3 regions of the Arthrobacter sp. 210 2 genome follow, and region 2 is predicted to be linked to each of the others. Evidence: riboswitches for the same ligand, from Rfam matches in the RefSeq annotation. Region 2 holds a riboswitch; each other region holds the start of a gene.
What was found. Region 2 has a riboswitch for cyclic di-AMP ahead of AC5RWA_RS18420 (C40 family peptidase). Riboswitches for the same ligand answer to the same signal wherever they lie in the genome.
Positions count from the first base shown of each region.

Region 1: it holds a riboswitch for cyclic di-AMP, as region 2 does, so the genes downstream of both, AC5RWA_RS18865 (C40 family peptidase) here and AC5RWA_RS18420 (C40 family peptidase) in region 2, are expected to answer to the same signal.
Region 3: it holds a riboswitch for cyclic di-AMP, as region 2 does, so the genes downstream of both, AC5RWA_RS07065 (aggregation-promoting factor C-terminal-like domain-containing protein) here and AC5RWA_RS18420 (C40 family peptidase) in region 2, are expected to answer to the same signal.

Region 1 is NZ_JBNHIE010000012.1:27,358-37,441, forward strand. It holds gene AC5RWA_RS18830 (globin domain-containing protein) at 1-1,181, opposite strand, end outside; gene AC5RWA_RS18835 (dienelactone hydrolase family protein) at 1,348-2,325, shown strand; gene AC5RWA_RS18840 (hypothetical protein) at 2,411-2,842, shown strand; gene AC5RWA_RS18845 (hypothetical protein) at 2,938-3,120, shown strand; gene AC5RWA_RS18850 (ribonuclease Z) at 3,185-4,207, shown strand; gene AC5RWA_RS18855 (APC family permease) at 4,204-5,661, shown strand; gene AC5RWA_RS18860 (protein adenylyltransferase SelO) at 5,658-7,133, shown strand; gene AC5RWA_RS18865 (C40 family peptidase) at 7,222-8,079, opposite strand; cyclic di-AMP (ydaO/yuaA leader) riboswitch at 8,083-8,252, opposite strand; gene AC5RWA_RS18870 (hypothetical protein) at 8,438-9,406, opposite strand; gene AC5RWA_RS18875 (hypothetical protein) at 9,557-10,060, shown strand.
Region 2 is NZ_JBNHIE010000011.1:123,213-133,296, reverse strand. It holds gene AC5RWA_RS18445 (cold-shock protein) at 128-511, shown strand; gene AC5RWA_RS18440 (DUF3027 domain-containing protein) at 518-1,174, shown strand; gene serC (phosphoserine transaminase) at 1,281-2,411, opposite strand; gene AC5RWA_RS18430 (iron-dependent transcriptional repressor DtxR) at 2,694-3,389, shown strand; cyclic di-AMP (ydaO/yuaA leader) riboswitch at 3,537-3,749, shown strand; gene AC5RWA_RS18425 (M23 family metallopeptidase) at 3,760-4,578, shown strand; cyclic di-AMP (ydaO/yuaA leader) riboswitch at 4,715-4,885, shown strand; gene AC5RWA_RS18420 (C40 family peptidase) at 4,956-5,636, shown strand; gene AC5RWA_RS18415 (NlpC/P60 family protein) at 5,796-6,557, shown strand; gene AC5RWA_RS18410 (HNH endonuclease) at 6,842-7,342, shown strand; gene mobA (molybdenum cofactor guanylyltransferase) at 7,392-8,051, shown strand; gene AC5RWA_RS18400 (DUF6457 domain-containing protein) at 8,067-8,360, shown strand; gene AC5RWA_RS18395 (molybdopterin molybdotransferase MoeA) at 8,357-9,733, shown strand; gene fdhD (formate dehydrogenase accessory sulfurtransferase FdhD) at 9,845-10,084, shown strand, end outside.
Region 3 is NZ_JBNHIE010000002.1:552,728-562,811, forward strand. It holds gene upp (uracil phosphoribosyltransferase) at 1-441, shown strand, start outside; gene AC5RWA_RS07050 (glyoxalase superfamily protein) at 534-902, shown strand; gene AC5RWA_RS07055 (HAD-IA family hydrolase) at 918-1,598, shown strand; gene AC5RWA_RS07060 (YdeI/OmpD-associated family protein) at 1,579-2,022, opposite strand; gene AC5RWA_RS07065 (aggregation-promoting factor C-terminal-like domain-containing protein) at 2,164-2,886, opposite strand; cyclic di-AMP (ydaO/yuaA leader) riboswitch at 2,892-3,044, opposite strand; gene AC5RWA_RS07070 (HAMP domain-containing sensor histidine kinase) at 3,148-4,677, opposite strand; gene AC5RWA_RS07075 (response regulator transcription factor) at 4,683-5,423, opposite strand; gene AC5RWA_RS07080 (winged helix-turn-helix domain-containing protein) at 6,116-6,979, shown strand; gene AC5RWA_RS07085 (SixA phosphatase family protein) at 7,221-7,748, shown strand; gene AC5RWA_RS07090 (EamA family transporter) at 7,871-8,872, shown strand; gene AC5RWA_RS07095 (TetR/AcrR family transcriptional regulator) at 9,363-10,064, opposite strand; gene AC5RWA_RS07100 (YhgE/Pip family protein) at 10,061-10,084, opposite strand, start outside.

The DNA of each region.
Region 1 (10,084 bases), on a different contig from region 2:
AGATCCGGCCCGAAGACTTCGTACTGGATGTCTTTCGCCGGAATTCCCGTAGCGATCAGGTCGCTCCGGACGGCTTGGAGGAACGGCAGCGGGCCGCAGAGGTAGTACTCGGCGTCGATCGGAAACTCCACCGCGTTGATATCCATGAACCCCTGGAATGAGGTGCCGCCTGGACCTTCATTCGGATTCAGGAACCAGGTGTACAGGGATCCGTCAGCCAGCAGGCTGAGGTCTTCGATGACCTGCCGGCGGAGCGGAAACGAGGCCGGACTGTCATCTGCATGCAGGAACATCACCTGGCGCTGCGAGCCGGCCTTCACCAGGTGGGACAGCATTCCGGCCATCGGAGTGATGCCGATCCCTGCGCTCGCCAGAACCACCGGCCTGTCCGTGTACCCCAGCACCACGTCGCCGAAAGGCGCTGACAGCACCACTTCGTCGCCCACCGTGACGTCGTTGTGCAGCAGGTTGGACACCTCGCCGTCGGGAGTGCCCAGCCCGTGCACCCTTTTGACCGCGAAATGCCGGTGTTTCCCGTCGTCCGCGCGGGTGAGGCTGTATTGGCGCGGCTGATGCACGCCGTCGTTCATGAGCATTTTGATGGTCACGTACTGTCCGGGCAGGGAGGGCTTGACCTCGCGTTCGTCGGTCCTTTCCACCACGAAGGTGACCACATCCTCGGTCTCCTGGATGCGCTCGGCCACCCGCCACGTCCGCCAGATGGTGCCCGGTGAAAGGTGCACCGCGTTGTAGAGGCCACGTTCCTTGTTGATCAGCATGTTCGCCATCAGCCAGTAGACCTCGTCCCAGGCCTCGGCAACCGGCGGGGTAACGGCGTCGCCCAGCACATCGACGATTGCCCACATCAGGTGGTCATGGACGGTCTGGTACTGGTCCGGGCTCAGGCCGAGCGAGACGTGTTTATGGGCAACGCGTGACAGCAGGTGGTCAGGCAGCTGGTCCGGTTTCTCCACTAAATACCTGGCGAACGCAGCGATTGATCCGGCCAGCGCCTGCTGCTGGCGGCCGTCCGCCTGGTTGCCCCGGTTGAAGAGACCGTCCAGCAGGTCCGGCCGCGCTTCGAACATGTGCTTGTAGAAGCGTTTGGCGATCTCCCCGATATGCTCTCCGACCACGGGCAGGGTCGCCTCGATGACGGGACGTGACGTGTCAGAGAGCATCATCGGTCCTTCCGGAATGTCCTGGCAGCGGCCAGCCTTCAGGGGTGCAAATCTAACAGCATTGGCACCCCGGGAGAAGAGGCAACCGACCGGTCCAGGCAGCCGAAAACCCCTTGTCCTCGGCCTGGAGTTAGGCAACGATGGTGATCTACTCCAGGAGGCGGCCATGGTCCAGCTGGGCAAATTCGAAAAGTACCTAATCGAGGAATTCTTCGACGACTACCGGGCCGGCGACATGACCCACCGGACCTTCACCCGCCGGGTGGCATTCATCACCGGGAGTATGACCGCCGCTTCCGCCGCCATGCTTCTCGTGGGCTGCACGCCCGAGGAGGTCCCGCGCAGTACGGACCCCATGCCCACGCCCAGCCCGTCATCCTCGACGGCGGGCAACGGCACGTCGACGTCGGGCGCCGTCCCGGGAGCCAAGAGCCCCCTGTCCGTTCCGGAGGGCACGCAGGGGATAACGACGTCGACCGTCACCTTCCCCTCCGGCGGCACGGACATCAGCGGCTACCTCGCCCGGCAGGACGGCGCCGCGGCTGGTCCTGCCGTAATGATCTGCCACGAAAACCGCGGGCTGACGCCCCACATCCAGGACGTGGCCCGCCGTTTTGCCAAGGCAGGTTACAGCGCCCTGGCGCTTGACCTGCTCAGCAGGGAAGGAGGAACGGCGGACATGGACCCGGACGCCGTGCCGGGTGCGCTGACCAGGGCCGGTACACCGCGCCATGTGGGCGACTTTGCCGCGGCCTTCGACTACCTGGCGGCACAGGACTTCGTTGACCATGCCCGCATCGGCATGAACGGCTACTGCTTCGGCGGCGGCATTACCTGGCAGGCGGCCACAGAACTGAGCGGCCTCAAAGCCACTGCCGCGTTTTACGGACCGGCCCCGGACCTCAACAAGGTTCCCGCCATCAAGGCGGCCGTCTTCGGCGTCTACGCGGAGCTGGACCAGCGCATCACCGGGGCCATGCCGGCACTCGGCGACGTTTTGGCCGCAACGTCGGTAACCCATCAGCTCACCGTCTGTCCCGGCGTCGACCATGCCTTCCACAACGACACCGGCGAGCGCTACAACGAAGCGCAAGCAACGGCCGCGTGGAACGACACGCTGGCCTGGTTCGGGCAGCACCTTTAGTCCCGCGGACGGCTGGTTTCCACCCCTGCCGTTCATCAGTATGCTTACTATTGTTGGGTAAGCCGATCACGAGGAAGGCATCATCATGACTGAACAGAACCTCCCTGACGACGAGCTGGAAGTTGTCGAGGAAAACGACGTGCTTCTCGACGAGACTCCCGGCGCCGCCGCATCCTTCGAACTCGACCCCGTCTCCGGCGAACCGGACAACTACCCCGGTGCCGCCGAAAACAATCCGGACCGCTGGCAGGAAGATCCCCTGCTCCAGGACGAGGCCGTATCCGGCGAAGAAGAGGACTTTCTCAGCGATCAGACACTGCGGGACGAGACGGCCGAAGCCCGGTATGAGGCCGGCGACGAGCAGGTGCCCCCTGGCACGCCGACCCTCGGCCAAGCCGTTGCAGACGTTGACTTTGGCGAAAACCCGGGCGGCGCGGAAGCCGAGGGCAGCGACGACACGGAAAACTTCGGCGGTTCCCCGCTGAGCGAATTCGATCCCGACGATCTGGAACGCTAAAGCCAACAGCATCTGGCCTTCGGCCCAAAGTGGGCTAAAATACTAAGCAGACTGATGAATATCGGTTGGCAAGATCAAGACTGAAGGAGTTTCACATGAACTTGGGAAGCATGATCAAGAACGCCGCTGGACGATTCGCAGGCAGGGCCGAGACCGGCGGAACAGTGCGCCGGCGCGGCATCGGCGCACCAGGACGCACCCCGCACACAACCGGTGCGGTGGGCGGCAGGCAAAGTGGCATCGCCGGCAAGATTATGGGAATGCTCAGGCGGCACTGACCCCCAGATGACACACCACAAGGCAGGTTCCTCCGGAGCCTGCTTTTTGGTTTCCCCTTCAACCATGCGTGAACTCATTGTCCTTGGAACTGCATCGCAGGTCCCTACCCGCACCAGGAACCATAACGGATACCTGCTGCGCTGGGACGGCGAAGGCCTGCTCTTCGACCCCGGCGAGGGCACCCAGCGCCAGATGATCCATGCCGGTGTATCGGCAACCCAGATCACCAGGATCTGCCTCACCCACGTCCACGGCGACCACTGTTTCGGCCTGCCCGGCGTGCTGTCCCGCATGGCTTTGGACGGGGTCACGCATCCCGTACACCTCCACTATCCCGCGTCCGGGGAGGATGTGGTCCGGGCCCTCGTTTCCATCAGTTCGCCCGGGATCGACCTGAGGCTCCAGCCCCACGGCGCGTCCGGGGCTATTGCTGAAGGGCTGTACGTCCGGCCATTGAAGCACCGCATCGAAACCTACGGCTACCGGCTCACGGAACCTGACGGCCGCACCCTGTTGCCCCACCTGCTCGCGGCAGCGGGCATTGAAGGCCCTGACGTGGGGCGCCTGCAGCGCGAAGGCTCCCTCGCCGGCGTCGGACTGGAAGACGTCAGCGTGCCCCGGCCCGGGCAGCGCTTCGCGTTCGTCATGGACACCGCGCCCTGCACGGGCGCCGAAGAGCTGGCCGACGGCGTGGACCTCCTGGTCGCCGAGTCCACCTTCAGCGACGACGACGCCGGGCTGGCGCACCAGTACCGCCACCTCACCGCCGGGCAGGCAGGAGAGTTGGCGGCAGGCGCCGCTGCCGGCACCCTGGTCCTCACGCATTTCTCGTCCAGGTACGGCGACGACCTCACCATGCTTGCCGGGCAGGCCGCTGCGCGGGCGGGCAGCACCCGTGTCATTGCCGCCCACGACCTGCAACGGCTTGCCTTTCCCCGGCGCGAGCGCTGGCAGGAGGGCGGCGTCCCGGCGGGGCCGGCCGTGGGGCGCGGGAGCATTGCCAAAGCGCACAAGGAGGATCACAGTGAAATACGTGGCAGCAGTCCGGAAGCTGGCCACCCGACCCGGCGTGGAGGCCGACAATGAGCGCAACTTCCGAAGAAGTGTTTGACGTAACTCCCGAAGACAAGGAACCCGCCCTCAAACGGGTACTCGGCCCCAAACTCCTCCTGCTGTTCATCGTCGGGGACATCCTCGGAGCCGGCGTCTATGCCGTGACCGGAACCATGGCAGGGACAGTGGGCGGCATCGTCTGGCTGCCCTTCCTGCTGGCGTTCGTGGTGGCCACGCTGACAGCCTTTTCCTACCTTGAACTGGTCACCCAGTATCCGCAGGCAGCGGGGGCCGCGCTCTATACGCACAAAGCATTCGGGATCCACTTCGTCACCTTCCTCGTGGCCTTCGCCGTGGTCTGCTCCGGCATTACCAGCGCGTCGACATCGGCGAACGTCCTGGCCCAAAACTTTTTCGGCGGGCTGGAGATCAACGGGGTGATGGGTGATCCGGGGCAGGGCGTGATCACTGCGGTGGCCCTCGCGTTTATGCTCCTGCTGGCGGTCATCAATCTGCGCGGCGTGGGGGAGAGCGTCAAATTCAACGTGGTGCTGACCCTGGTGGAGATGATCGCGCTGTGCATCGTGATCGGCGTCGGCTTCTACGTTATGGCCCAGGGGACAGGCAATCCGGGCGAAATCTTCGTGTTCAACGACTACCAGGACAAGGGACTGTTCCTGGCCGTCACCGCCGCCACCTCCATCGCCTTCTTTGCCATGGTGGGCTTCGAGGACTCGGTGAACATGGTGGAAGAAACCCGGAACCCGGAGAAGATCTTCCCCCGGACCATGCTGACCGGGCTCGGTATCGCCGTGCTCCTCTACATGCTGGTGGCGGTCTCCGTGGTCAGCGTCCTGACCCCCACCGAGCTTGAAGGCATCCGGGAAGCTGAGGGAGCCGCGCTCCTGGAAGTGGTCCACAAAGGCTCCCCCGACTTCCCGATCGACCGGGTCTTCCCGTTCCTGGCCGTCTTCGCCGTCGCCAACACAGCCCTGATCAACATGCTGATGGCCAGCCGCCTCATCTACGGCATGGCCCGGCAACACGTCCTGCCGCGGGCCTTGGGGAAGGTGCTGCCCGTTCGCCGCACCCCCTGGGCCGGCATCGCCTTCTCCACCATCCTCGCGCTGGGCCTGATCCTCTATGTGACCAGCGATCCCGAGAGCAACATTGTGGCCAACCTGTCCGGCACCACGGCGTTCCTGCTGCTGTGCGTCTTTACCGTGGTGAACGTGGCCTGCCTGGTGCTGCGGCGGAAGCGGGACCCCGACCGGAAGGTGTTCTTCACCTCGCCCGGCCAACTGCCCCTCGTGGCGGCACTGCTCTGCGCGTTCCTTGCCGGCCCGTGGGTGGGCCGCAACGTGATCCAGTACCAGATTGCCGGCGGACTGATGGTGATCGGGGTTGTCCTGTGGCTGGTTACCTGGCTGGTCAACCGGCGGACAAACGACAGGGATTCCAACGACAGGGATAGGGTTAACCCATGACTGCCTCTGCAGAATCAACAGTTACTTTCGACGGCCGCTTCGCCCGGGAACTGGCGGAATTGGCGGTTCCCTGGCAGGCGGAGGAAGCCCCCGACCCGCAGCTCCTGGTCTTCAATGAAGCGCTCGCACATGAGCTGGGACTCGACCCGGACTACCTGCGCATGCCCGAGGGCGTCCGGCTCCTGCTCGGCAACCACCTGCCGGAAGGGGCAACCCCCGTGGCCCAGGCCTACGCCGGACACCAGTTCGGTGGCTACTCGCCGTTGCTCGGCGACGGCCGGGCCCTGCTCCTCGGCGAGATCGTGGACGCGAACGGCCGCCTGCGGGACATCCATCTCAAAGGCTCGGGCCGCACACCCTTTGCGCGGGCAGGCGATGGCCGTGCCGTCGTCGGTCCCATGCTGCGCGAGTACCTGGTGAGCGAGGCGATGCATGCGCTGGGCATCCCCACCACCCGCTCGCTCGCCGTGGTGGGCACCGGACGGCAGGTGCGCCGGGATGACATGCTGCCCGGCGCGGTCCTGGCCCGTGTGGCCAGCAGCCACCTGCGCGTGGGAAGTTTCCAGTACGCGCGGGCAACGGACAACATCGAGCTCCTGCGCCGGCTGGCGGACCACGCCATCGCCAGGCACTACCCGGCCGCTGCCGAAGCAGAAAACCCGTACCTGGCCCTCTTTAAGGGCGTAGTGTCCGCCCAGGCCTCGCTGGTGGCGCAGTGGATGCTGGTGGGGTTTGTCCATGGTGTGATGAATACGGACAACATGACCATCTCCGGTGAAACCATCGACTACGGACCCTGCGCCTTTATGGACGCCTTTAATCCCGCCGCGGTCTACAGCTCCATCGACGTCGGCGGACGCTATGCGTACGCCAACCAGCCCGTCGTGGCCGAATGGAACCTCGCCCGCCTCGCCGAAGCGATGCTGCCGCTTTTCAATGAGGACCAGGAACAGGCCGTTGCCCCCGCCGTGGAAGCCCTGGGCGAATTCCGGAAGCAGTACAGCGATGCCTGGTTCAGCGGCATGAAAACCAAGCTGGGCCTCCCGGAAGCCCCGGCCGGAAGCCCTGGGGACGCCGCAGCATCGGAGCTGGTGGACGGGGTTGTTGCGCTGCTCAAGGACGGCCCCGTCGATTACACCCAGTTCTTCCGGAACCTCGGCCAGGCAGCGCGCGGGAACGTCCGGCCGGCCCGCGGCATGGTCCTGGACCTCGCCGCGTTCGACGCCTGGGCCGGGCAGTGGCTGGCACTGGATCCCGACGCTGACCTGATGGATTCGGTGAACCCGGTGTACATCCCGCGCAACCACCTCGTGGAGGAAGCGCTCGCGGCCGCCACCGAGGGGGACCTTGATCCGCTGCACCGGCTGCTGCAGGCCGTCAATGCTCCCTACGATGAACGCCCGGGCCTTGAACGCTACACGGAAGGCCCGCCGGAAGACTTCGGCACCTACATGACCTTCTGCGGTACGTAACCCGGAAGGGCCGGGAACGAGACAAGGGCGGCAGCCGGGATATCCCGGCTGCCGCCCTTGTCTGCGCTGCTTCGGTATGCGAGCGAAATTACGCTACGCGGACGAAGGAAGCTCCACTGAGCCAGCTAATGGAGTGGACCTCGGTCTTGAAGCCGTCAACGCCGCCGCTGACAACCTGGCCGTTACCGGCGAAGACGCCCACGTGGCCGGCGGTGATCACCAGGTCACCCGGGGCGGGGGTGCCCACCACGGAGCCGTACTGGTAGAACTGGCCCGGGGCCAGGTCGCCCACGGACTTGCCAACGGCGCGGAGAGCCTTCTCCACCATGGCGGTGCAATCCTGCTGGACGCCGAGCTGGCCGTAGGCGTTGGCCAGGATGGCTGCGCCGGTGCCCGTTCCGGTGGCAACGGGAGCAGCCGGTGCCGGTGCCGGGGCCGGTGCCGGAGCGGGGGCGGTGGAGGCGTAGGAGATGTTCATGCCGGTGTTCGCGGGAGCGGATGCGGCCTGGACCGGAGCGGCGGCGGGTGCTGCGTATCCGGCGCCCGGGATGGTGATCTGGTCGCCCGGGTAGATGATGGTGGAGATGTCCAGCCCGTTGGCCGCGAGGACATCGTTGAGGCTGACGCCGTTGGCGGCCGAGATGGCGCCCAGGGTGTCACCGGAAACAACGGTGTGGACGTTGGAGGCTGCTGCTGCGGGGGCGGCAACTGCGGCGGCGGGCGCCGAGTAGGCCTGGACGTTAGTGGCTTCGGTGCTGTCCGGGCCGGTCACGCCTGCATGGGCCGGAGCTCCGACGCCGAACGCGATGCCGGATGCAGCGGCAACTGCGAGGGCCGGGCGGCCGAGCGTCCGGGCCTGGGACTTGGCGGAAACAGCCAAACCCTGAAGCACGATCGAGCGGGCCGGAGTCGCGCGGTGACGGGCGGTGATGGAATTTTTTGACACGGTTGATCGCCTCTCCCATGCCTGCGGGGTGAGCTGTCGGGTTCGGGTTGGAGATACCCGGCCGAAAGCAACCCCGAACGGAACGAGGCGCTATCGACTTAACCCCAAGGCTTTGAAAAAGCCGCGGAAACTTGGTTCCCCCGTCCCTGCCAACAGGAAAGCGATTGAATCCCGTATCAGCGGCAGGGCTCGGCATGCTGAGGGGAATGTCCCGCTTGGGAGGGACACGTGAAAGACCATAACCCGCCCAGCCGCTGATTGTCACATTTGGATAACATACGAGGTCCTCCTCTCAGATTAAGCAATCGTTTTGACTGTCGGCTAAGATGCCGGGCTGACCTCGCCTGATAGTCCGCTGCTAACCCTGCGCGCACGAGCGCGTAACAAAGTCATAAAGTTGCGCACGTAACACCGCTCCTGCGGGAACGCGGATAGGTCCCTGCTTGGCGTCGACGGTGACATGGAGGGGCAGTACAGTGCCCACCTTGTCCTCCGCAATGGCATGCGGGTCACAGCGGGCGGGGCGGATATGCAAGGGGAGCTGACGGGGGCCGTCACCCGCCGTGAGGGTGAGGTTTTCCGGCCAGGGATTCCGGGGCGCTTCGGCCAGCAGGGGAGTGCCGCCAATGCTCCGTATCGTCAGGGACCGGGCCGCCTGGTCCGGGTTTTTCCCACCTGGTGCCGGGTGCGGGGCCACCACAAGATGGACGACGGCGGTGCGCGCGTCCGGTGCCACCTCCAGCTGTGTGCCCAGGCGGATGTCCGCCACGGCGGCTACTGCGGCGGCGAGGCAGAGTTCGCCATTGTTGCGCCGGAGGACCCCGAATGGATCTGAGGCGTTGAAGGTCAGTTGCCGGCGCCGGGACTGTCCGGGTGAGGTCACGAGGACGGTGGCCTTCGCCGTTTCTTCGTCGGGGGAGGGGTGCCCCTCGCACGTTGCAGCAGGAAGCGCCGCCGGCAGGCTTTTCGGCTGGCCGGGCGGCAGTTCGATGCCACCCCCGGCGGGCATCCAGCCGATCGCTCCTTTGAAAAAGGGAGAGACGACTTCGGCCTGGCTCACCGTCACAGCAGCGTCTGACGTATTGGTGAGCTGCAGCTGGACCTCAGGCGTGCCATATTGGTCCCGTGACTGGTTTAGCTCGACAGCTATGTGTCCTTGCCCTGCTGCGACAGTCGGTGCCGGCCCGGTAGCCCGCGGTGCTGCGAAGGGTGTGCATGCCGACGTTGCCTGTACCGCCGCCAGCGCTGCCGCCGCGGCCAGGAGCCGCAGGCGGCGAAGGCGTGGAAGGTGCGCTCCAGTGCCTGCCGATGCGCTGTGCCCGCCCATGGAACAAGTCTAGGATCGGCACTGCGCCGAGGGCGGAAATCCCGTGCTGCGCGACCGCTGCCACCAGATTCCGCTGAGCACAACAAGCAATGTAACGATGTGGCTACTGTGACCGCTGGGGCGGTTGTGCCGCCGGTAGGCTTCGGAACTATGTCCCCGTTCGTGACCAATGCGAGATCTCCCTTGCTGGGAGGCCTGCTGGCCGTTGCCCTCGCCACCTCGGCCGCGCTGCTCCCGGCATCAGCCGTTGAGATGCCGCCCGGCGGGTATCCGTCCTGGGAGGATGTGCAGAAGGCGCAGCAGACGGAGACCGGCAAGGCCGCCGAAATCTCCAGGATCAATGACCTGCTCAACGGCCTGCAGAGCCAGTCCGAGTCGGTGGGGAGCGCCGCAGTGACATCGGCTGCGGACTATGCCGTGGCCGACGCCGCCCTCCAGTCCGCCACCGCCAGGGTGGACGCCTTGGCCGCGCAGGCTGCCCAGGCAAACGGTGAACTGCTGCAGCACAGGAGGGAGATCGGCGCGCTGGCCGCCCAGTCCTACCGCACTGGCGGGACAGCCATGGGTTTCTTCGTGGCCCTGGACGCAGCACGTTCCGCGCAGGATGCCGTGGCGCGACAGATCGGGAGGAGCAGCGGCGCAGCGGGGAACTGACCGCACAGCTTGCCTCCCTCAAGG
Region 2 (10,084 bases):
GCAGGATAACCTTGAAAGATACAGACCAACACGGTTTGCAGCTGCCATACCTTGAACCCGCACAACACTGCGGATGCGGTGGCGGCCGGCCGTGTCTCACGACAGCAGAACGAAGAAGGTTGATTACGTGCCTACCGGCAAGGTCAAGTGGTATGACAAGGACAAGGGCTTCGGGTTCCTCGCAGGCGAGGACGGCCAGGAGGTTTTCCTGCCCAAATCGTCGCTGCCCGAGGGTGTAACGGAGCTCAAGGCCGGCACCCGCGTGGAGTTCGGCGTTGCCGACGGCCGGAAAGGTGCGCAGGCCCTGGGCCTGCGTGTCCTGGACAAGACGCCGTCCATCGCCAAGGCCAAGCGGCCCAGCGCAAGGGACCTTGCTCCGCTGGTCCAGGACCTGGTGAGCGTGCTGGACAACCTGTCCGGCACCCTGTCCAAAGGCAAATACCCGGAAGGCAACAAGGGCAAGGCCATCGCCGCTGCCCTGCGTAAGGTTGCCGACGAGCTGGACGTTTAGGCACCGATGAGTCCGGAAGCTGAACAGCCGGCGGCACAGGCGCAGGACCAGGCAGGTCCCACTCCGGGGGAGGCCGGGACCGCAGCCCCCGCAGGTGCGAAAAGCATTGCAAAGCGCCCGCCGGCAGGTGTGCCGGTGTGGCGGACCGGCAAGCCTGATGCCTTCCTGGCTGCCGCCGTCGACACTGCCCGCGCAGCCCTGGAGGGCATCACCGCTGCCTCCGACATCGGGCCCCACCTGGCAGCCAAGAGCGAGGGCGACCGCCTGGTGACGCACCTGTTCGAGTCGAAGCTTGCCGGCTACGGAGGGTGGCAGTGGTACGCGGTTCTTACCCGCAACTCCCGTTCGAAAGTAGTTACCGTCAGCGAGCTGGGCCTGCTGCCGTCCGAGAATTCCATCCTGGCCCCGGAGTGGGTGCCGTGGGCGGAGCGGGTCCGGCCTGAGGACGCGCAGGACCAGGAAGCGGAGGCTTCGGAACAGGAGACGGCGCCGGCGGACGCCGCCGGACCGGTTTTGGACGGCGTACCGTCAGGGTATGAGGGTACCGGCCAGGACGTGGAGCCTACGGAGGTGGAGGCCACGGATCTCGAGGCAACGGACTCTGATCCAGCGGACACTGATTTTGGGGAGCAGTCTGCCGGGGACGACGCCGGCACACCGTAAGTGCCGACGTCTCCCAACGGGAGACATGCAAAGCGGGGACATACAAGCGGCGCCGCCCGGGCAGGACCCGGGCGGCGCCGTCGAACGTTAAAGGTGTCCCTGCGGCCTACTTCCGCAGCTCGCCCACCACGTAGTCGATGCTTGCCAGCAATGCGGAAACATCAGCGGGCTCGATGGCAACGAATGTTGCGATGCGCAGCTGGTTGCGGCCAAGCTTCCGATACGGCTCGGTGTCCACAATGCCGTTGGCGCGCAGGACCTTGGCCACCAAGGCGGCGTCCACGGACTCGTCAAAGTCGATGGTGGCGATGACGTTGGAGCGTTCATCCGGGTGGGCGACGAACGGGGTGGCGAATTCCGAAGCCTCAGCCCATGAATAGATGCGGCCAGCAGAGTCCGCCGTGCGCTTGGCCGCGAATTCGAGGCCGCCGTTCGAGTTCAGCCACTGCACCTGGGCATCCAGGGTCACCAGGGTGGACAGCGACGGGGTGTTGTAAGTCTGGTTCAGGCGCGAGTTGTCGATGGCGGTCTGCAGGTCCAGGAAATCCGGGATCCAGCGGTCGCTGGCCTTGATCCGGGCGGCGCGTTCCACGGCAGCGGGGGAGAACAGGCCAAGCCACAGTCCGCCGTCGGAGGCAAAGTTCTTTTGCGGTGCAAAGTAGTAGACGTCGCTCTCTGCAACGTCTACGTCCAGGCCGCCGGCAGCCGAGGTGGCGTCCACCAGCACCAGCGCGCCCTCATCGGCACCTGCCACCCGCTGCACGGGAGCGGAAACACCCGTGGAGGTCTCGTTCTGGGGCCAGGCGTAAACGTCCACGCCTGCTTCGGCCGTGGGCACAGGGCGGGTGCCCGGCTCGGACTTAATGATTGAGGAGGCATCCAGGAAAGGAGCCTTGTTGGTTGCGGCCGCAAACTTGGACCCGAACTCACCGAAGGACAGGTGCTGGGCCTTCTTCTCCACGAGTCCGAAGCTGGCAATATCCCAGAATGCCGTAGAGCCGCCCACGCCCAGGACTACTTCATAACCTTCGGGTGCGCGGAAGAACTGGCTCAGGCCTTCGCGGACCGAGCCAACGAGGTTCTTGACCGGGGCCTGCCGGTGGGAGGTACCCAGGATGTTCTTTGATGCCGCGGACAGCGCATCAATCTGCTCCTGCCTGACCTTGGAAGGTCCTGCGCCGAACCGCCCGTCCTGAGGCAGGAGGTCGGCGGGAATAGTGATGCTGGGTTCGCTCACAGGGGCTCCAATTTCGGCGTGGACGTGGCTTTGGTCCGAACGGGTGGATGGTCGCTGGCCGGCAGTCGGCAATGACTGCAACTGAGGCCTTTCCCATTCTGCCTGAACAGCTGTTTCGGCGGGAACCGGACCCGTCATAGTCCAGCCATTGAGACGTCCTGGGGGCAACCGCGAACTATTCGGACAAAGTCAAAATAGGCTAAGCTTGCCACCGGACTACGTCGCAGTGATAGGCGATACGGTGGGACAACGCAAGGTACTGCGCTCGAGGAGCTGAGCTGGATGACGGATCTGATCGACACTACGGAAATGTACCTTCGCACCATTTTGGAGCTTGAGGAAGAGAACATTATTGCCCTGCGGGCCCGTATTGCCGAGCGGCTCCGCCACTCGGGACCCACGGTCTCCCAGACCATCGGCAGGATGGAGCGGGACGGGCTGGTGGTGGTGTCCGGCGACCGGCACCTTGAGCTCACCGAAACCGGCCGTAAGCGCGCCACCGAAGTGATGCGCAAGCACCGGTTGGCCGAGAGGCTCCTGGCCGACGTCATCGGACTCGATTGGGCGTACGTGCACGACGAAGCCTGCCGGTGGGAACACGTCATGAGCGAACGGGTGGAGCGGCGCATCTACGAGATGCTCGACCACCCCACGGAGTCGCCCTACGGCAATCCCATCCCGGGACTCGCTGCCCTGGGCGGCCAGCCCCTGCCGGGCGGTTCCGACGGAGCCGTGAGCCTGCTGGAAGCGATGAAAACGTACGGTCCTGCGTCGACGGTCACCGTCAGCCGGCTGGCCGAACCCATCCAGGTGGAGCCCGAACTGCTGGTCCAGCTTGATGAGGGCGGCATCCGCCCCGGCGCCACCGTGTCGCTCGAACGGGTGGGGGACTACATCTCCGTGCGGGTACCCGGCATCGAAGGTGCGCTGGAGCTTCCTCCGGAAGTGGCCGCCCACGTGTTTGTCGCGGTCCGGTAGACGACCCGCCCGGGCGCGATTACCCTATCGAATGGCATTTAGGCAAAGATAACGGAATTGTTACTTTGGGGTTTAAGCCTCTATAGTTGAACGCGAGCGTTGATACTAAAGCGTTACCTGATCCGGAGCCGAGCTCTGCCAGCGGACCAGGTGCACGAGCAATAACTGGCAGAGGCGGGGGAACCACAAGCGGCAGCGGGGGACTGCCTTGGGGTGAAGTCCGTCAGCAGCAAGCCTCTTCCAGCGAAGGAACCCTTTCCGGGGATATCTCTGTGCCGAAGCTTGCCTACGGCGGACCGGGTCTTTGAACTCTCTGACCCGAATCCGACAGCTAACTTCGCAGGCTTTCAGAGAGGAATCCTTCTTGTCCATGCAGACCTCCAGGGGGCGCCGCCGCGCGGCCAGCCCCGCTTCGACACCGCGTGTCGTCGAAGTCATCCACACGGAGCGCCCCCGCGATCTCCACCGTGATGCGCGCCGCCGTCGGGGTCCCTTCCAGCAGATCACCGAGTTTGCCTCCGCCAGCGGCATCGGCCAAAAAGCCGGTATTGCCCTTGCCGCCACCGGCCTGGTGCTGACCGTGACTGTTCCGGCCACCAGCCCCGTGATGGCCACCGACGCCGGAGGCACACCTGTCGCTGCCTCGGCAGTTACGCCCCAGCCGGCTGTCACAGCCGAGGCGGGAGCCCAGATTGACTTCAGCCGCTCGGCGGTTGTCACGCAGGCTGACCCGGACGGCAAGCTTAAGCAGCTCCTCAGTGCCCAGTCTGCCGGCGCCGTCTCGAGCGCCGCTTCTGCCGGGAGCCTTGGTGCCCCGCTCGCCGCCATGTCCACTGCATCCCCCTTCGGCTACCGTGTCAGCCCCATCACCGGCGGCTCGGGCGACTTCCACCGGGGCCAGGATTATGTGGCACAGTGCGGCACCTCCGTCCTCGCTGCTGCCACCGGCACCGTGACATTTGTTGGCTGGCACCAGTACGGCGGTGGAAACCGCGTTGTGGTGGACCACGGCAACGGCCTGGAGACCACCTACAACCACCTGTCGTCCTTCAATGTGACAGAAGGCCAGACGGTCTCCCGCGGCGACGTTGTCGCGCTGAGCGGGACCACCGGAGCTTCCACCGGCTGCCATCTCCACTTTGAGGTGCAGGTCAACGGCGAAGTTGTCGATCCCACGCGCTGGCTTTAGTCAAATGAGTGCAATGTCTCACTTGGGTGTTACCAGCCGTGACCTGAATGTGACATTGCTGCAAAACTCCTGTACCGTCTAACTCGCGTCAACTTTTCCGAAGTTGACGCTCTTGAGTGGATTGCCTAGCTCTGCCACCGCTCAAGGTCCGTTCGCATTTCATCGTCTGGCAGGGGCGGGGGAACCAATTTTGGCCTTCTTCATGAAGGCCTTGGGGTTAAGTCGCAAAGCTTCCTTGGAAGCCGCGCGGCCGGGTGACTCCCATCCGAATCCGACAGCTCACCTCGCAGGCATTGGGAGAGGCTACCTTCGTGTCTTCACGCCATAATTCTGCGCGCCACCGTGCACAAACGGTTCGTACCAACCCTTTGGACGCCATGTCCAAGGCTGTTAGTGCCAATGCCGGGACAGTAGGTCGCCAGGCAGCAGTTGTCGCAGCTGCTTCCGGTCTTGTTCTTGGTATGGGACTGCCGGCCACTGCAGCGGACACCACCGCTGGTGTCTCCGCTTCCACCGAGTCGGGTTCCGCGCAGACCGCCCTTGCCGTCACCGCCGAGCCCACCGCAACCGTTTCCTTCGAACGCCCCGTGGTGACCACCATCGCTGCGCCGAAGATCGAGCCGGTCCGTGCCCAGTCCACCGACGCCGACGAAGCCGACGATGATTCAGCTGCGGCCACCACTGCATCCACCGCAGAAAAGGCAGTGGCGGCGGTCAGCTCAGCAGCCACCTCCGGCCTCGCGGCTATCGCCTACACCGGCATCGGCAGCCCCTACGTCTGGGGCGGCACCACCCCCAACGGCTGGGACTGCTCAGGCTTCACCCAGTGGGTTTACGCCCAGGCCGGCATCAGCATCCCGCGCGTCAACGCCTGGACGGCCATGACGCCTACCTCCACCCCGCAGCCGGGCGACCTGGTCATGCAGAACGGCGGCGCACACGTGGGCATCTACGTCGGCAACGGCATGATGATCAGCGCCCTCAACCCTTCCCAGGGCACCCTGCTGCACTCCGTGGCCGCCACCGGAACCTCCTCGTTCTACACCCTGGGCAAATAGTTCTTGGGCGCTTCGGCCCCGGGAACTATTTCTTTGCCCCCTGTTTTTCGCTAGATCACACATCCCCGTTCGGGGCGCGCCGACATACCCCCAAGATGCCGGCGCGTCCAAAACTCTCGGGCTGCCCACAGGCCCCGAGGAAATCGAAAGAGAGAACTGATGACTACTCGTGCTACCGCACGGCACCGCGCCGAGGTCACCAAAACCAACTCAATCGCCGTCATTGCCAAGGCTGTCGGCGATAACGCCGGCGGCGTGGGCCGCCAGGCCGCGGTTATTGCCGCCGCTTCCGGCCTGGTCCTGACCAGCGGCATTGCAGCCAACGCTGCTGATGCCAACATCCAGCGGGATTCCGCTTCCGCCTCGACGCTGGAAGTCGAGTCCGCTGTTGAAGCCCCCATCTCCGCGGCTTCCACCATCGCCATCACCTACGAAAAGCCCGCCGTGACCACTACGCCGGCCCCGGTTGTTGTCGAGGAAGAGCCCGAGGTTGAGGTTCAGGAAGCCGCTCCGGCAGCCCAGCCTGTTGCAGCTCCGAAGGTCACCGCCACGGTTACCGCTGCTCCCGCCCCCGCAGCTCCGGCGTCAGCCAGCGGCAAGGGTGCGGCCATCCTGTCCGCCGCTTACGCCCAGCTGGGTGTTATGCAGGACTGCACCATGCTGGTGACCAACTCCCTGGCAGCCGTGGGCATCAACTTCCACGACTGGCCTGCAGGCTACCTGTCCCTCGGCCGCACGGTCAGCGCCGCCGAAGCCCAGCCCGGCGACCTGATCTATTACGCCGACGGCGGTGCCGGCATGGCCCACGTTGCTGTCTACGCCGGCAACGGCCAGGCCGTGCACGGCGGCTACAACGGCAACCAGACGGTTGTCTTCAGCGCCAACGTAGGATCCGGCCCGGTATTCATCCGCGTGAACTGATGTTCCCGACGGGACGCCTGGTTGATCCCCGGCTGACCTGACGGACTGTCCGCTTGAAGGAACATGACCCCTGCCTTTGTGGCAGGGGTCATGTTCGCTTTAACGGACTGGGCGCACCCTGTGGCCCGCCCTGCGCCCCCATGATGCAGGAGGGCGATGCCGGGCAGATTAGCCGATAGTGGACTTCTTTGTTTACTCTTGTGGTGTCGATCCATAGCCCGGACCATGCCGAGGGCAGCCGGCCCTCGTGCCCCTGACGGGTGCGGCCGTGAAGAGGTACGTGCATGCGCACTCTCGTTCTGAATGCTGGATATGAACCGCTGGCGGTTATTTCATTCCGCCGGGCGCTGGTGCTTGTGCTGACCAACAAGGCGAGCGTGGTGGCTGAGGGGGACGATCCCGTGGTGGGTCCCCAGGAGATCCTGGGCCGCCCGTCCGTGATACTCCTGAACCGCTACATCCGTCCCAGATACAACCACGCCACCGCCGTCAGCCGGCGGGGTGTGCTCAGGCGGGACGGGCACAAGTGCGCGTACTGCGGAAAAGCGGCCCACACCATTGACCATGTCCATCCAAAATCCCGCGGTGGTGCCGATTCCTGGGAGAACCTGGTAGCCGCCTGCCTCCGCTGCAATAACGCCAAAGGGGACCATACCCCGGCCGAAATGGGCTGGAAGCTGCGGTTCGTGCCGGAGCCTCCGCACGGCACCATCTGGCAGATTAAGGAACTGGAAAAGCCCACGCCGGCGTGGGATCCGTTCCTGTTGCCCGAACGCGCTGCCTGACCTGCCTTCCGCACCCCGCCACATCCGTGACCGCCGGTAGGCTGGGACCGTGGAATCGAACATGCCGTCCTTTGATGCCCTCATCCTGGCTGGGGGCCGGTCCGCACGGCTTGGCGGAGTGCCGAAGCAGAACCTGCAATTCCAGGGTGCCACCCTGCTGGAGCGCTCCCTTGCTGCCGCTGCAGCGGCCCGGCGCATTGTGGTGGTGGGTCCGCCCGGGCTGATTCCGGAGGGCATCCTGTCCTGCCGTGAACAGCCCGAGTTCGCCGGGCCGGCAGCCGCGATTGCCGCCGGTCTGGACACCCTCGCCGGCGCGGGGGCGGGGTCCGACTACACTCTGGTGCTCGCCTGCGACATGCCGCTGGTGACCGACGCGGTCAGTGTGCTCCAGGCGTCCCTGGCAGCCGGGGAACGAACGGGGGCGGACGCAGTCCTGGCCCGGACTGAAGACGGCACACCGGCAGGCCGGATCCAGCCACTGGCCGGTTTTTACCGCACAGGTGCGCTAAAAAAGGCTGCGCAGGATCTTGCGTCCCGGGGAGCCCTGATTAACGGTTCTGTCCGCTCGCTCCTTGCTAGTCTGGACGTGCAGCTTGTCAGCGTCCCCGCCGCGTCCACAGCAGACGTGGATACGTGGGACGATGCCGCCGCACTAGGGATTGCCGCCGGCAACCAGGACAAGGACCATGGCCGTCCCGGCCGCAGTTAACGTGGGAGGCAGTTCATGAAGAGCCAGGATGAAACGCTGGAGGAATGGTGCAGGTCCCTGCTCCAGGCCTATGAACTCGAGGACGTCCAGGTAGACGTCAACGCCATCCTGTCCCTTGCCGGCGTAGCAGCCCACTCCGTGGTCCGCCCGGCTGCTCCGCTCACCACGTTCATTGCCGGCTTTGCCGCCGGCCTGGCCTCCGGCTCCGGCCGCACAACGGATGCCGCGTCCATGGACTCTGCCCTGGCCGTGGCGCGTTCACTTGCTGCCGACTACGACGCTGAAGCCGCCGGGACCCCCGGCGAATGACCGGGGAACCCCAGGGAGAAGCAGGTAGACCCGAAGGGCAGGACACCCCGCACCACCTTGCCCACACATGGGAGGAAGCACGGCAGGCAGCGTTTGATGCTGCCACGCCGATTCCTGCCGGCCCGGTGGCCCTGGAGCTTGCCCTGGGCCGCCGCCTGGACCAGGACATTGCGGCACTGCAGGACATGCCGCACTATGCGTCCTCGGCCATGGACGGATGGGCTGTCAACGGCACCGGCCCGTGGATCCTGGTTGAGCCGGGGGCCAGGCTGGCGCCGCACCAGGCCAGCCCCATCGTGACCGGCGGCCTGATTCCGCCCGGCGGCAAGGCGATACTGCGCAGCGAGAGCGCGGTTTTGGGCAAGGACGACGACGGGCTCCCCATCCTGGAAACCGGTGGAACCGCGCGACCGGGGGAGCCGCGCAACGGCCAGCACATCCGGAAGGCGGGGGAAGAAGCCAGGGAAGGGGACGTCCTGGTCAAAGCCGGGGTGGAGCTGAATCCCGCGCATCTGGCACTCGCTGCCCTGGCAGGCCACGATGAGGTGCGCGTCCAGGGCAAACCCCTGGTGCGGCTGCTGCTGACCGGCTCCGAGGTCGTGGCGGAGGGCCTTCCGGTTCCGGGCCAGGTGCGCGACACCTTCGGTCCCCAACTGCCGGCAGTGGTCGCAATGCTGGGCGGCATTGCCGGGGGACAGCAGAAAATCGGCGATTCCTACGAGGAATGGCTCGCCGGCCTGGAGGATGTGGTCCCGGAGGCGCCCGGCGCACCCGACTTGCCGGCCGACGTCGTGATCACCACAGGCGGGACCGGACGCTCCGGCACGGACCACCTGCGCCGCGCGGTTGCCGAGCTGGGCGGGCGGCTGGTCATCGACGGCGTGGCCATGCGCCCCGGGCATCCCGCCGTCCTGGCTGAGCTGCCGGACGGCAGGTTCGTGCTGGGCCTGCCGGGAAATCCGCTGGCGGCAATGATGGCATTGTCAACGGTGGGTGCCCCCCTGCTGGCTGCCCTGGGCCACGGCACCATGCCCTCCGTACAGGAGGTGCCGTGCGGAACAATGATCGAACCCGATCCCGGGCGCACCCGGCTGATGCCTTTCCGCCTCCTCTACGGCATGGCATCCCCGGCCCAGCACACGGGGCCGGGGATGATGCGGGGATTGGCTTCTGCCGACGGCGTCATGGTGGTGCCGCCACACGGCGTGCAACTGGGTGAGCCGGTGCCGGCTTTCGCCTTGCCGTGGAGTCCGCCAATTCCCGCCCCCGCTGAAAGCCCGGCCAAGGCCAAGCCCCGCAGTGCGGGCCGGACTGCACGGACGGGCACCAAACCCGCGGACGGTCCGGTGGACTGGAGTGCCCTTCTTGGCTGAGCGGCGCGCAGGGTTATCGTGCAGGGTTAAGAGGGTTGGTTCAGCGGTGCACCTGGTTGAGCCGGGTCCCCGCGGTTGTCATGATGGAGTTATGAACAGGCAAGGTGGGACATGGGACGCGTAACCCAGCGCCGCAAGGTGCACAAGTATGTTCTGGACGGCTCACCGAACGCCATCGAGTTCCCCGTCCGGTACCGGGAGGACGTCCTGGCTGTCGAGGAACCGCTGGAGATCCGCTTGGGATCCCTCTCCTTCTCCGTCACCATGCGGACACCAGGCGACGACTTTGACCTGGTGGCCGGTTTTCTGGTGTCCGAGGGTGTCATCTGGTCTGCTGAACAGCTCGTTTCC
Region 3 (10,084 bases), on a different contig from region 2:
TTCACCAAGCCCACCCCGCTGGTGGTTCCCATCCTGCGCGCAGGCCTGGGCATGCTCGAGGGCATGACCAAGCTGGTGCCCACCGCCGAGGTGGGATTCCTGGGAATGGCCCGGGACGAGGAAACCCTGGACATCATCACCTATGCAGAGCGGCTCCCGGAGAACCTCACGGACCGCCAGATCTTCGTGCTGGACCCCATGCTGGCCACCGGGGGAACGCTGCGCGAGGCCATCAAGTTCCTGTTCAAGCGCGGCGCATCCGACGTAACGTGCATCTGCCTGCTGGCGGCGCCCGAGGGCCTGGCCAAGCTGGAGGAGGAGCTGTCCGGCGCCAACGTCACCATCGTCCTGGCCTCCATCGACGAGAAGCTGAACGAGAAGTCCTACATCGTCCCCGGGCTTGGGGACGCGGGCGACCGCCTGTACGGCATCGCAGGCTAGCTTCGCCCCGCTAAGCTCCGGTAGAGGCTTCCCGCCAAGCCGGGCAAGGGCGAAGCCTTCCGCATTCCCGGGCCCGGCCGTAGCCTGTGCCCATGGACTGGAAACTTGAACTTGTATATGTCCCTGTGTCCGATGTGGACCGCGCCAAGGATTTCTACGTCAACAAGGTGGGGTTCAACGCCGATTTCGACGAGCGGCCCACGGACTCCATCCGCTTTGTCCAGCTGACGCCGCCCGGCTCCGCCTGTTCGATCTGCATCGGCGACGGGCTCACGGACGCCGCTCCCGGCACGGGCTCCAACCTGCAGCTGGTGGTCAGCGACATCGAGGCAGCGCACCGGCACCTGAAAGGCAACGGGGTGGATGTCAGCGACGTTGATGTGCAGGACTGGGGCCACTTTGTCTACTTCGCAGACCCCGACGGCAACAGGTGGGCGGTGCAGTACATCCCCGGCCGTTAGGGCACGATGGGAAGCATGAGCCATTCCGCTCCCGCCAGCCAACGAACCCTGACCTGCCGTGCCGTCCTGTTCGACATGGACGGCACGCTGGTGGACTCCACCGCTGTGGTGGAAGAGGTCTGGGGTGAGTTCGCCGTGCGCTACGGCCTGGACTTCGAGGAGATCCTGCGGACGTCCCATGGTGTGCAGGCCATCGATACGGTCCGGCGTTTTGCCCCTGCCGGTGCTGATGTTCACGCCCTGGCTGCGGAGCTCGGGGCCATGGAGCGGGTCCGGACGGACGGCATCCTGGCGTTGGCCGGAGCGGCGCGGCTGCTGGCAGCCTTGCCCGCCGACGCCGTCGCGCTGGTCACCTCCGCCGACCGTGTGCTGGCCGACATCCGCATGGCCGCTGCGGGGCTGCCCATGCCGGCCATTGCAGTCACGGCCGAACAGGTAAGCCGCGGCAAGCCGGACCCGGAAGGCTACCTCAAGGCCGCAGCCCTCCTGGGAGCGGAGCCGGCGGAGGCGCTGGTGTTCGAGGACGCCCCCGCCGGCATTGCCGCGGGCGTTGCTGCGGGCATCCGCACCGTGGCTGTGGGCCCAAACACCGGACCGCTGCCGGACGGCGTGCTGCACATCGCGGACTACAGCAGTGTCACCGCCGTCGTGGATGCGGAAGGCAACGGCCAGCCGGTCATTTCTTTCCGGCTTTGAGGTCCGCCACAACCTTGGCGATCCGCCGCCCCCGGGTTTCCGGTGTCTTGGCGTCATCCAGCGGCTCTACATACCGCCGCTGGGCACTGTAGCTGAGGGTGGCGTAGAACTCCTGTGCGGCCGGCTCCGCAGCCATCGCTGCCGCAAGGTCCCCGGGAACCTCCACGATCCGCGGCTGGGTGTCCAGTTCCAGCTCCACGTCCACGGTTTCTCCAGCGGAGACCCCCGTGAACTCCCGGTTATGGGCGCTGAGGGAGATCATGTTCCGCCCGCCCATCGCCGCAATGCTGCTGCGGTAGCTCTTGCCGTTGATGGTCACCACCACCGGAGGCCGCCTGCCGGCCCCCAGCCCCTCCACAACATGCTCGGGAACCTCAATGCCGGTCTTATTGCCGCTGCCCTGGATGGTGGTAGTGAACTTCATGGTTCAAAATAAACCAGGCCCCGGGCCGGCTTCAACACAAGGGCTTCAACAGAAGTGGCCCCCTACAACAGAAGCGGCCCCCTTCAACGGAAGAGGGCCGCTTCAACAGACTGGTGCCGCTTCAACGGCGGCAGCGCAGGCTTAGTACCAGTTGTTGGCGTAGTGGAAGTTCAGGGCGCCGCACGGGGACTGGTAGCGCTCCTGGATGTAGTTCAGGCCCCAGTTGATCTGGGTGCGGTAGTTGGTGAGGTAGTCGGCCCCGGCGCTCGCCATCTTCTCGGCGGGCAGGGACTGCACGATGCCGTAGGCGCCGCTGCTGGGGTTGGTGGCCGTAGTGGTCCAGTCCGATTCCTTGTCCCACAGCGTCACCAGGCACTGCATCTGGTCCGCGGCCCAGCCGTAGGATGCCAGCTGGCCGGCTGCATAAGCCTGGGCACCTGCGGGGTCATTAACCGCGACGACGGGAGCCGGCTCGGGTGCCGGTGCCGGTGCGGGCGCGGGTTCAGGGGCGGGTGCCGGAGCAGGTTCTGCCGGAGCAGGCTCGGGTGCGGGGGCCGGTGCCGGCTCCGCGGCCTGGGGCACAACGTTGATCGCAGGGGGCGCGGGTGACTCGGCCGGGTTGGACCGGATCTCGCTCTTCTCGATGCTCATCTGCGCGTCCGAATCCGCTGTGGACTGGGCGCTTGATGAGGCCGTGGTCATGGCATTGGTGGCCTGGCCTGCGGCGCCTACTCCGACCAGCAGTGCACAGGACGCTGCCAGGACTGCGGCACGCTGGCCAAAGGTGAAGTTCTTGCCTTCAGGGCGCTCCGCATTGCTGTCAGAGCCGTTTTTCGGGCGCGGTTTTACCGGGAATTTGAACATGATTGATCGCCTCTCACACCTGCGGAGTTAGCTGTCGGGTTCGGATGAGGGCATCCGGCCACACGGAAAGATCACGTGCTGGCTTAACCCCAAGGGCGGTACATGCCCGGGACGGTGGGTCCCCCGCCTCTGCCTTGGTCAATCGGGGAGATCCGGGAAGTGGCAGAGCTTGGCGTCATCCGGATATGCGGTCCGAACGGGAACCGCACCCAATCGACGGTACAGGAGTGGAACGCTTAAGTCACATTTAGGTAACGGAGATCACGACGACGGCGCGTCGTCTTGCCCCTGTTGCTGCAGGAGTGGCAGTTGCAGGGCGAACTCCGTATGGCCTGGCCGTGACGTCACCGTTACCCGGCCGCCGTGGGCTTCCACGATTGACTGCACGATGGACAGGCCCAGGCCGCTGGTGCCTTCGGCCGCGGAGGCTCCCGCCTGGTCTCCCGAGCCTTTCCGGGCCGCGTCTGCGCGGGCAAAGCGTGAAAAGACATGGTCCACGAATGCGGCAGGGATGCCCCCGCCGTCGTCCGTTACCGTTACGATCGCCGCACCCTCGGGCGAGGTGCCGACGCCGGTCACCACTGTGGTGCCGGACGGTGTGTGCTTGCGGGCGTTGGAGAGCAGGTTCACCAGCACCTGGTGCAGCTGGGAGGCATCGCCGTTGACCACCACCGGCTCATCGGGCAGCTCAAGGCGCCAGGTGTGTCCGGGGGCCATCACCTTCTCGTCACTGACGCTCTCCACCACGAGCTGCGTGAGGTCCACTTCGCTGAGTTTCAGGGGCTGCCCCTCGTCCAGGCGGGCGAGCAGCAGCAGGTCCTCCACCAGCGCCGTCATCCGTTCGGACTGGCTCTGCACCCTGGCCAGCGACTTCTGGCCGTCCGGAGTTAAGTCCTCCGTCATCCGCATCAGCTCGGTGTAGCCGCGGATGGCGGTCAGCGGGGTCCGCAGCTCGTGCGATGCGTCCGCCACGAACTGCCGCACCTTGGTCTCGCTCTTCTGCCGTGCCTGCAGCGCACTGGCCACGTTGTCCAGCATGAGGTTCAGTGCATGGCCAACGCTGCCCACTTCCGTTCCAGGGTTGGAGTTCGACGGCGGCACGCGCACCGCCAGCGCCACCTCACCCGCGTCGAGCGGCAGCTGTGACACCCGGGTGGCCACCTCGGAGAGCTGTTCCAGCGGCTTCATGGTGCGCCGGATCAGGATGGTTCCGGCCAGCCCCGCCAGCAGCAGGCCCCCCAGCGAGACGAAGACGAAGGTCCACACCAGCGACGTGAGGGTGCTTTCTTTGCCGGTGAGGGGGAGCCCGGTCACCAGGACATCGCCAAAATTTGTTCTCACCGCAACGAGCCGGTAGCTGCCGTTGGAGAGGGCGCGGTCCACCGGTTGTGCGTTGGCGGCCAGCGCCAGCAGGGTTTCCTTGTCCTCGGTGGACAGCGCGGAACGGGTGGTGTCTGACGCCAGGAAGCCGCCGCTGTTGACCTGGCCGTTGAGGATCCTGGCGTTGACCGTGCCGACGCTCTGCCCGCGCGCGTCCAGCGGGTCGCGTCCGTTGAAGCCGCCCATCGGCGGACGGCCGGGATCATTGGCCCTTTCTGCAGCCTGGCTCAGCTGCTCATCAAGCTGCCGTGTCAGGAAGGCATCCATGGACGCGTAGCTGACCACTCCCACAGCGCCGCAGATCGCGATCAGCAAGGCCATGGCCAGGAGGATCAGCCGGGTGCGGAGGTGCCAGGTGGCGGGTTTGAGCCAGCTCCGCCGATGGGACTGCGGAGCTTCGGGGGAGACCATGGCGCCTACTCCGCCGGCTTGATGACGTAGCCGGCCCCGCGCACGGTGTGGATCATGGGCGGGTGCACGGCATCGATCTTCTTGCGCAGGTAGGAGATGTAGAGCTCCACGATGTTGGCCTGGCCGCCGAAATCGTAGTCCCACACCCTGTCCAGAATTTGCGCCTTGCTGATCACCCTCTTGGGGTTCTCCATCAGGTAGCGGAGGAGCTCGAACTGGGTGGCCGTGAGCTGGACATCGTCACCCGCCCTGGTGACCTCCCGGGTATCGACGTTGAGGACAAGGTCGCCCACCACCAGCTCGGCGGTGTCCATGGCAGCAACCCCCGAACGCTGCACCAGGCGGTAGAGCCTGAGCAGGACTTCCTCCATGCTGAACGGCTTGGTGACGTAGTCGTCGCCGCCCGCGGCCAGGCCCACGATCCGGTCCTGGATAGCGTCCTTGGCGGTGAGGAAGAGCGCTGGCACCTCCGGCGCAAAGGCGCGGATCCTGGCCAGCAGCTCGACGCCGTCGAACCCGGGAAGCATCACGTCCAGCACCAGCACGTCGGGGCGAAAGTCCTTGGCGAGTTTCACCGCCTCCGGGCCGTCGGCGGCCACGGCGACGGACCAGCCGGCCATCCGCAGGCCCATGCTCATCAGTTCGGAGAGGCTGGGCTCATCGTCCACCACCAGGGCACGGATGGGGGAGCCGTCCGGGTGCGAGAGCGTGGGGAGGTTGTTGGTCATGGAGTGCGAAGTGGCCATGGGACAACTCTCCGATCATTCGTTTAAGCCGGGCTATGCGCTTCCTGTGCCCAAGCTGTGAATCCCAGCCTAGCCAGCTGAATACTGCCCCCCTTCTGCTGCAGGACTTTCACCAGCTCGTGCGGAACTCCTTACGGTCCTGCTGCTGGAGCCATAACGCGCTTTCGGTGCCCCACACCTGAAAATTTTTCTTGCCCCGTCCGCGCGCCGCTGGACACGTCCGGAAAGTAAGGAGGCTGATTTTGGGATTCGTCCCTCAGTTGAATAAAAAAGTAGGAAAGCAGTGTTTGGGCGAAGAATGTTCCGATTTCGCGCCTTTTATGGCCTTTTGTCGGATAACGAACGTTATTCTTTGGCCACTTCTAGAATCGTGATCTGCGCCACAATGGAGCATTTTGTCTCACCATGCGGACGATCGCGTCCATTGTTACTTGCAAGTTGCCATTGTTACGCTGCACACTTCCAATGTGAACAAGAACTCAACAGCACCTGCAGCCGCAGAATATTGGCCCAGCACATCAGCTGCTGCCGACATGCGCTGTTGTCGAATGCACGCCTGACCTTCCCACCCGCCGAAGTTCCTAGGCATTCGCCCCCCAGCCCAGCGTCGGGCGCCCCTCTCCAATTCGCATTGCGGGGAAACCCAGCATTCGAGCCGCTACTGCGGCCATTCACATTGAGGTAAGCATTCCATGTCAGTTGCATCCGGATACGTCCACATTTCCGTCCGTAACGCCGCCAAGGCCGGCCAGCCCTCCGGTCTGCGCCCCGGCTTCGGGCCCCGCCCGTCGCTCTCGCCGTCATCCGGAAGCAGCTTCCCGGCCCAGGGCTACGCCCCGCAGGGATACAACCCCAACTCCTACGGACAGCTGCGCGCTGTTCCGCCGGCCGAGTCTGCGCCCGTGACCGCACCCACCCCTGTAGTAGCAGGACCCAACGCCGTACGTCCCGTCGCAAACGACACCGTGGCCCGCGGGTTCGTCCTCTACATGGGCATCGACGAGGAAACCGCGGCCGCTGCAGGCACCTCCATTGCCAAGCTCGCCCAGGAAATCCGCGCCTACGCCCAGTCCCTGGTGACCGGGGCCGAGAGCTACGCGGCCGTGGCCGTTGCCCCCGCCGGCACCCCCGGTTCCGCGCTCGACGTCGTCCGTTCCACCTTCGGCGACCCCACCGTCAACTCCCGCCAGCGCACCGAGGCGCCCCGTCCGCAGCAGCCGCAGGAGCCGCGCCCGTCCGGTGTCCTCATCGACCTCGCCCGCCGCGAAGTGCACCTCGACGGCGAGTCACTCAACCTCACGTTCAAGGAGTTCGAGCTCCTGAACTACCTCGTGGAGAACGGTACCCGCACCGTGGGCCGCGACGAACTCCTCGAAGGCCTGTGGCGCAACGCCGAAGAAGTGCCCAACGAGCGCACCATCGACGTCCACATCCGCCGGCTCCGCTCCAAGCTGGGCCGCCTCGCCAACACCGTCCGCACCGTCCGCGGCCAGGGCTACCGGTTCTACGAGCACCCCGAAGTTGTGGTCTGGGCCGCTCCGGAATACTCGATCTAGTACTCCTGTTCGCACGCCTTAAGGCGGCACGATCCCTCTGCGCCTGCGCTCGTACCGCCCCACCGCCTCCCTGGCCTCGCAAGCTCGGCCAGGGAACCCTGGCAGTGTGGGCCCAGCAACAACGGCGCTTTCGGGATGTGCCGCCTTTGGCGTTTACCCAGCCTCTCCGGGCATGTGCCTCTGCGGCTGGTTGGGCTCCGTCGGTGCGCCCCGTAATTTCCGGGCCGACTAGGCTTGGGGCATGAGTGAGCACCATCTTCGACGGCTTGTGATCATGCGGCATGCCAAGGCCGACTGGCCCGGGGGCGTGGCTGACCATGAGCGGCCACTCGAGGAGCGCGGGCACCGGGAAGCCCCGCTGGCCGGGCGCTGGCTGCTCAAGCACAACATCGTTCCGGATTTCATCCTGTGCTCCAGCGCGCTGCGGACCCGGCAGACCTGCACCTGGGTGTGCTCCGAACTTGGCGACAAGGCCCCCACCCCCAAGCTGGAGGACGGGCTCTACGCTGCTTCGGCGCTGCGGATGCTCACCGTCATCAACCACGTGCCGGACACCGTCACCACGCTCATGCTGATCTCCCACCTGCCGGGCGTCCAGGACCTGGCCATGCACCTGGCCTCACGGGACTCCGACCACGACGCCTACATGGATGCCGCCACCCGCTTTCCCACCAGCGCACTGACCGTTCTGGAGACCGAAAAATCGTGGGCGGAGCTGGACGGACAGGACGCCCGCATCACGAAATTCAAGGTTCCCCGCGCCCATTGACCCATGTAGGTCGCGCCAAGTGTCGTTATGGGCACTCTAAACGGCAGATAGCGCTACCCAGTTGGGGCCGCGATTTCCCGCAGCAGCCCCGCAATGTGCCCGTGCTCTGACACAGTGGGAGCGTGAACCTCCGAGATTCCCTCCTCGCCGCCCTGGTTGCCGTCCTGTGGGGCCTGAACTTCGTTGCCATCGACGTCGGGCTCCACCCCGAAGGCCACGAAGTGCCCCCGCTCCTGTTTGTGGCAATGCGCTTTGTGCTCGTCGTCTTCCCGTGGATCTTCTTCATCAGGAAACCGGACGTCAGCTGGAAGGCGATCATCGGCGTCGGGCTGTTCATGAGCGCGGGCCAGTTCGGCCTCCTGTACCTGTCCATGGCCATGGGCATGCCGGCGGGCCTCGCCTCGCTGGTGCTGCAGGCCCAGGTGCTGCTGACGGTCCTCCTCGCCGCCGCCTTCCTGGGGGAGCGGCCGAACCGCAGGCAGCTGGCAGGTGTTGTCCTGGGCGTGGCGGGCCTGGCGGTGGTTGCAGTGGGGCGCAGCGCCGTGGCACCGCTGTTGCCCCTGCTCATTGTGCTGGCCGCGGCCCTCTCCTGGGCTGCCGGAAATGTTATTGCCCGCAAGGCCAAGGCTGCCTCCGGACTTGGCCTGGTGGTCTGGTCCGGTGCGGTGGTGCCGTTGCCCTTGGCCGCGCTTTCCCTGCTCGTCGACGGCCCGGACGAGGTCATCGCCACGCTCACCACCCTGCAGCCGCCCACAATCCTCAGCGCCCTCTACACCGCGGTGTTTGCCTCGCTCGTGGGCTACGGAATCTGGAACCGGCTCCTGGCCAACCACCCGTCGTCGGCCGTTGTCCCATTCACTTTGCTGGTCCCCGTGGTGGGGATGACGGCTGCCTGGCTGGCGCTGGCGGAGGTTCCGACGCCCACCGAACTGGCCGGCGGGCTGCTGCTCCTGGGCGGGGTGGCGACGGCGGTGCTCACCGTTGGCGGCCGGCGGCATCAGCGCCGGGGTGCCGAACCGGCACCCGGCTTGGGTGCCGGCGTGCGGACCGGCGGGACGGACGACGACGGCCGCTTGGCTGCCGCGGGCACCCTCCCCGGAACGCGTGAACCGGAGGCCCGCTGAGCTGTTGCTGTGTTCCTTGCGGCAGGGCGCCCCGTTGTGGCGGCCGGACGCCGCTGTGCCGGGGACTGCCTGCCGCTCGGGGTGCCGCGCCGCCGTCCGGCGGGCCAGGCGGCGCCGAGGAACAGGACCAGCAGGGTGGCGACGGACGAGGCAGCGGCACCAATGAAGTAGTTGTCCGGGTCGCTGGTGGGCAGGGGAGTACCCAGGAATGAGGACTGTCCGTCGTATGCCAGTTCCCACGTGCCCATAAACGCCAGGGCGAAGCCGACCGTGAGGCTGGTGCCGGCGCCGGCGGCCAGCAGCATGAACCGCCGCCCCCGGGCAAGGATCTCGGCCACAGCGGCAACGTAGGCCACACCCAGGACGCCCAGGAACGCGACGAACACCGGTTCCGCGAGCGTGATTCCCGTGAGTACAAGCAACCCGGCAGCGACGATGCCGCAGATGACCGCAAACTTTCCGCTGTTCCCCATATGCCGCATGTCAACCATCATTCCTGAGGAGCGGGCGGCTTCAGCACGTAGCCGCGCATGATGGCCATGATTGCTGCAACGCTTTGGTCACGGGTGCGCTCGGGATTGTAGGTCTGGCGGTCCAGGCCCACCACGAAGCAGGCACCAAAAATGGCCGTCTCCAAACTGCCCCTGGAGACCGATTCGTCCACGGGGTAGGCCTTCGCCACGCCCTCCACCGCTTGCCCGATCACGGCCAGCAGCTCACCGCGCAGTACCGTGAACGTACCCTGCCATTCACTGGGCGTCCGCCAGTTTTCGCTGACCCAGAGGCGTGCGAAGGACGGATACTCGGCCATAAAATCCATGGCCTGCCCAATCATTGCCTCCATGGCCAGCAACGGGTCTCTGGTTGTCCCTGGACCGGTTGTCTTTGGGCCCGCTGTCCCGTCCTCTGCCGTTCCCAGCAGGCGGGCCTTGAGGATGTCCACGCCGTGCCGCAGCAACTGGGCAATGAGCTCTGACTTGCTGCCGAAGTTGTAATAGACCGTGCCCTTGGACACTCCGGCGGCGGCGGCGATCTCGTCCACGGTGACGTTGGCGGCACCGCGTTCACCGATGAGTGCCATGGAGGCGTCGAAGAGCTTCTGCCGGGTGGCGGTGGTCCGTGCCGGGCGCTGTCCCTTCGGCGCCGACCCCTTTGGTGCCGACCCCTTTGGTGCCGGTGCCCCGGGGGTCATACCGCGATCTCCGGTTTAAG